One region of the Caulobacter sp. CCG-8 genome, then DNA from elsewhere that is predicted to be linked to it. Evidence: riboswitches for the same ligand, from Rfam matches in the RefSeq annotation. Region 1 holds a riboswitch; the other holds the start of a gene.
What was found. A riboswitch is a leader RNA that binds a small molecule or an ion and turns the genes downstream of it on or off. The one in region 1 is predicted to bind ZMP and ZTP.
Positions count from the first base shown of each region.

Region 1 (2,444 bases):
CTCGGCGGGCGCCGGGATCACGCTGGGCGGGACCGTGCAGGCCTTCAGGCTCGAGGCGTGGGCGGCGCCGGCCAGGGCCAGCGAGGCAAGGGCAGTGGCGATGACCTGGAAGGCCTTGGACGACAGCATGGCAGAACTCCAGCGCTAGCTGACGCTTCTCTAGCACGGCTTGGCCAACCTAAAACTCCGCTCATCCCGGCGAATGCCGGGACCCAGATCCCTTAGTGGCGAGGGATGATTGGAGGGTCTTGGCGCTCGTGGCGTCAGCCTCAAAGCCATTCCATCTGGGTCCCGGCATTCGCCGGGATGAGCGGATAAAGAGAGATCAGCGCCGCGCCTCGGTGGCCATGCGCACGGCCAGGCCGCCCAGGACCGTGGCCATCAGCCAGCGCTGGATCAGGGCGAAGCTGGGGCGCGTGGCCAGGAAGGTCGCGATGGTCCCCGCCGCCAGGCAGATGCAGCCGTTGACCGTCAGGCTGATGACGATCTGGCTGCCGCCCAGGGCCAGGGACTGGCCGAAGATCGCGCCCCGGTGCGGGTCGATGAACTGCGGCAGCAGCGACAGATAGAGCATCGCGGCCTTGGGGTTCAGCAGGTTGGTCAGGAAGCCCATGCTGATCAGCTTGGCGGGGCTGTCCTTGGGCAGATCGCGCACCTGGAACGGCGAGGCCCCGCCCGGCTTGATGGCCTGCCAGGCCAGCCACAGCAGGTAGAGCGCGCCGCCGAACCGCAGGATGTCGTAGGCGATGGGCGCGGCCATCAGCAGGGCGGTGATGCCCAGGGCCGCGCAGACCAGATAGACCACGAAGCCGGCGGCGGTGCCGACCAGCGACACGATCCCGGCCCAGCGTCCCTGGCAGATCGAGCGGCTGACCAGATAGATCATGTTCGGCCCGGGGGTCAGGGCCATGCCCAGGCACACGAGACAGAAGGCGATCCAGGTCTTGGCTTCGGGCATGGGCGGACTCCGCGTCAGAGGTGGGCGCCCAGGCGAACGGCTCGTGACGTCCGCGCTCCCTCAGGGTGCTCCCTGTGATCGCCAGTCACGCGGACGCCGGTTGTGTACACCGGTTCGCGGTGAAGGTTGAGACCAGCTTTGCTGAAGGCGGCCGGCACGCGCCCTGACAGGGCCGGGGACATGCCCTTGGGCGTGTCCCCTGATCTCGCGGCGCCGGCATTGGGGACACGCGCGAGCGCATGTCCCCTCTCCGCGTATTTCTGCGAATGATTATCATTGCACACCGGCAACGCTCCAGATAAGAACGCGTCGCAATTACGACAAAGGGCCGCGCTCCTCCGACGGCCTTGCTGGGGTTATTCGATGAACAAGAATTCCAAGCCCGCCGTCGCCGGCGTCCGCAGCCAGACCCGCGCCGCGCTGGGCGTCGCCGCCGTCGCCGGTCTGGCCGGCCTGTCCCTGGCCCCCGCCGCGTTCGCCGCCGCGCCCGAGGCCGACGCCGCCGCCGACGCGGCGATCGCCACCGCCGGTCCCGCCGACAGCGCCACCGAGGTCTCGGGCGTCAAGGTCGACGGCAAGCGCAACACCGAGGTCCAGTCGCCCAAGCTGACCGCGCCGCTGGTCGACACGCCCAAGGCCATCACGGTCATCCCGCGCAAGATCATCGAGCAGACCGCCGCCACCTCGCTGCAGGACATCCTGCGCACCTCGCCCGGCATCACCTTCGGGGCGGGCGAGGGCGGCCAGCCCCTGGCCGACCGTCCGTTCATCCGCGGCCAGTCCAGCGCCAACGACGTCTTCGTCGATGGCCTGCGCGACAGCGGCGGCCAGACCCGCGAAGTGTTCAACCTCGAGCAGGTCGAGGTCGTGAAGGGCCCCGACAGCGCCTACAGCGGCCGCGGCTCGGGCGGCGGCAGCATCAACCTGACGTCCAAGAGCCCCAAGGCCGACGATTTCGTCCGCGCCTCGATCGCCGGCGGCACCGACAGCTACGTCCGCGCCACCGCCGACCTGAACCACCAGATCAACGACAGCGTCGCCGTCCGCCTGAACCTGCTGGGCACCCAGGGCGACACGCCCGGCCGCGACGCCGTGGACTTCGACCGCTGGGGCGCGGCCGCGTCGATCGCCGCGGGCCTGGATGGTCCGACCCAGATGACGCTGAGCTACTACCACCTCGACAGCAACGCGATGCCCGACTACGGCATCCCGCTGTTCACCAAGGTCCCCGGCGTGCCCCGCACGGACTCGGGCATCCTGGACGTCGACTACAGCAGCTTCTACGGCCTCAAGGCCCGCGACTATCAGAAGACCAAGGCCGACATCGCCACCTTCGCGGTCGATCACGCGATCAACTCGAATCTCGGCGTGCGCCAGGTGGTCCGCTGGTCCAAGACGCTCAACGACTACATCGTCACTAATCCCGGCGACGGCGGCGCGGCCCAGCTGATCGGCGGCCAATGGTGGATGAAGCGCGGCACCAAGA
Region 1 is NZ_JBBEUD010000028.1:43,098-45,541, reverse strand. Features, by position in the region: gene WAE60_RS21750 (ribonuclease T) at 1-129, opposite strand, end outside; gene WAE60_RS21745 (LysE family translocator) at 326-958, opposite strand; ZMP/ZTP riboswitch at 978-1,057, opposite strand; gene WAE60_RS21740 (TonB-dependent siderophore receptor) at 1,322-2,444, shown strand, end outside.

Region 2 (2,444 bases), on a different contig from region 1:
TGCGGTTCATCTGGCCGGCCCCGACGCCCAGGGTCTGGCCGGCGCGGGCGTAGACGATGGCGTTGGACTTGACGTGCTTGCCGACGGTGAAGGCGAACAGCATGTCGCGCACTTCCTCGTCCGTGGGCTGACGCTGGGTGACGATCTTCAGGTCGGAGGCGGTGATGCGCGCGTCATCACGGGATTGCACCAGGAAGCCGCCGGCCACCGACTTGAAGGTGTCGCCGGTCGACAGGGCGTCCGGCAGGCCGCCGGTGACCAGCAGGCGCAGGTTCTTCTTGGCGGCGAACACGGCGACGGCGTCGTCGTCGGCTTCCGGGGCGATCACCACCTCGGTGAAGATCTCGACCACGGCCTCGGCCGCCTCGCGGGTCAGGCGGCTGTTGACGGCGACGATGCCGCCGAAGGCGCTGGTGGGATCGCAGGCCAGGGCCCGCTCATAGGCCTCGCGCTGGGTCTTGCCGACGGCCACGCCGCAGGGATTGGCGTGCTTGATGATCGCCACGGCCGGGCCCTGGGCCGGATCGAACTCGGCGATCAGCTCGAAGGCCGCGTCGGTGTCGTTGATGTTGTTGTAGCTGAGTTCCTTGCCCTGCAGCTGGGTGGCCGTGGCCACGCCCGGACGCGGGTTGGGGAAGGTGTAGAAGGCGGCCTTCTGGTGTGGATTCTCGCCGTAGCGCATGGTCTGGCGCAGCTCGCCGGCGATGCTCTTGCGGGCCGGGAAGTCCTGGCCCAGCTGGGCGGCGAACCAGGTCGAGATCGCCGCATCATAGGCCGCGGTGCGGGCATAGGCGCGAGCGGCCAGGGTCTTGCGCAGGACCAGGGTGGTCCCGCCGGCCTTCAGGGCCTCCAGCACTTCGGCGAGGTCCGATGGGTCGGTGCAGACGGCGACATAGCCGTGGTTCTTGGCCGCCGAGCGGATCATGGCCGGGCCGCCGATGTCGATGTTCTCGACGCACTCCTCGTAGGAACCGCCCTTCGCGACCGTGGCCTCGAACGGATAGAGGTTCACGTACAGGATATCGATGCCGCCGATGCCGTGGTCGGCCATGGCCTTGGCGTGCTCGGGGGCGTCGCGCACGCCCAGCAGCCCGCCGTGCACGATCGGGTGCAGGGTCTTGACCCGGCCGTCCATCATCTCGGGGAAGCCCGTCAGGTCCGAGACGTCCTTGACCGGCAGGCCGGCCGCGGCGATGGCGGCCTTGGTGCCGCCGGTCGAGACCAGCTCGACGCCCGCCTCGTGCAGGACCTTGGCGGCCTCGACCAGGCCGGTCTTATCGGAGACCGACAGCAGGGCGCGCTTGGGGGCGACGAGATCGGGGGCGGACGGATAGTCGGGGGCGGCGGGCACGGCGGACTCCTGGCTGGTCTGGTTGGACGAGAAAACGGAGCCCAGGCGCGCGGCATATGAGGTCCGCGCTCCCCGATGGTTGCCCATCACTAGCGCCAGTCACGCGAACGCGCGGAAAATACGGGGGAGGCGAGAGGAGTCAATCGGGGTCGGGGCCTCCTCCACAGGGGGAGAACCGGGCTACCCCAGCCGCACCGGCAGCACCGCCCGCGCGCCGTCCGCCGCGAAGGTCAGTTCCGGCCGGCCGCCCAGGTCGCCGGCAAGGCCGCGCTCCAGCAGGCGGGTGCCGAAGCCCCGGCGTTCGGGGGGCTGCACCGGCGGCCCGCCGCGCTCGGTCCATCTCAGGACCGCCCGGTCCTCGGCCGTCTGCTCCCAGGCGACGTCCACCCGGCCGCCCGCCGCCGACAGGGCGCCGTACTTGGCCGCGTTGGTGGCCAGCTCGTGCATGGCCAGGGCCAGGGACAGGGCGGTGCTGGCGCCCACCCGCAGGGCGGGGCCGCTGACCGCCACCCGGTCGGGATCCTGGTCGTCGACGAACGGCGCCAGGCCCTGGCGGACGATGTCGTCCAGGGCCGCGCCCTCCCAGCTCTCGCGGGTCAGCACGTCGTGGACGGCCGACATCGCCAGCAGCCGCCCGATCAGCCGCTCGCGCACGGCCTCGACCGCCTCTTCCGGCCGCAGGGTCTGGCGGACGATCGACTGGACCGAGGCCAGGGTGTTCTTCACGCGGTGGTTCAGCTCGTTGATCAGCAGGCGCTGGCGGGCCTGGGCCGTCTTGGTCTCGGTCATGTCCATCGCCATGCCGATATAGCCCTGGAACTGGCCCTGGGCGTCGATCTGCGGTCGGGCGTTGGCGACCATCCAGCGATAGTTTCCGTCGCCTCCCAGGAACCGCGCCTCGAAGCCGTAGGCCGTCGGCCCGCCCTCGGCGGTGCGCGCCGCCGCCCGTCGGGCGCCGACCCCGGGGATGTCGTCGGGATGGATCAGGCCGATCCAGGCGTCGCCCAGCAGGTCGGCCGGCGCCACCCCGGTGTATTCGCCGAAGGCTTCGTTGGCGAAGGTGATCCCGCCCTCCACCGAGGTCATCCACACC
Region 2 is NZ_JBBEUD010000011.1:100,953-103,396, forward strand. Features, by position in the region: gene purH (bifunctional phosphoribosylaminoimidazolecarboxamide formyltransferase/IMP cyclohydrolase) at 1-1,351, opposite strand, end outside; ZMP/ZTP riboswitch at 1,384-1,464, opposite strand; gene WAE60_RS12625 (PAS domain S-box protein) at 1,532-2,444, opposite strand, start outside.
Region 2: linked by a shared signal. The riboswitch ahead of purH (bifunctional phosphoribosylaminoimidazolecarboxamide formyltransferase/IMP cyclohydrolase) and the one ahead of WAE60_RS21745 (LysE family translocator) in region 1 are both predicted to bind ZMP and ZTP.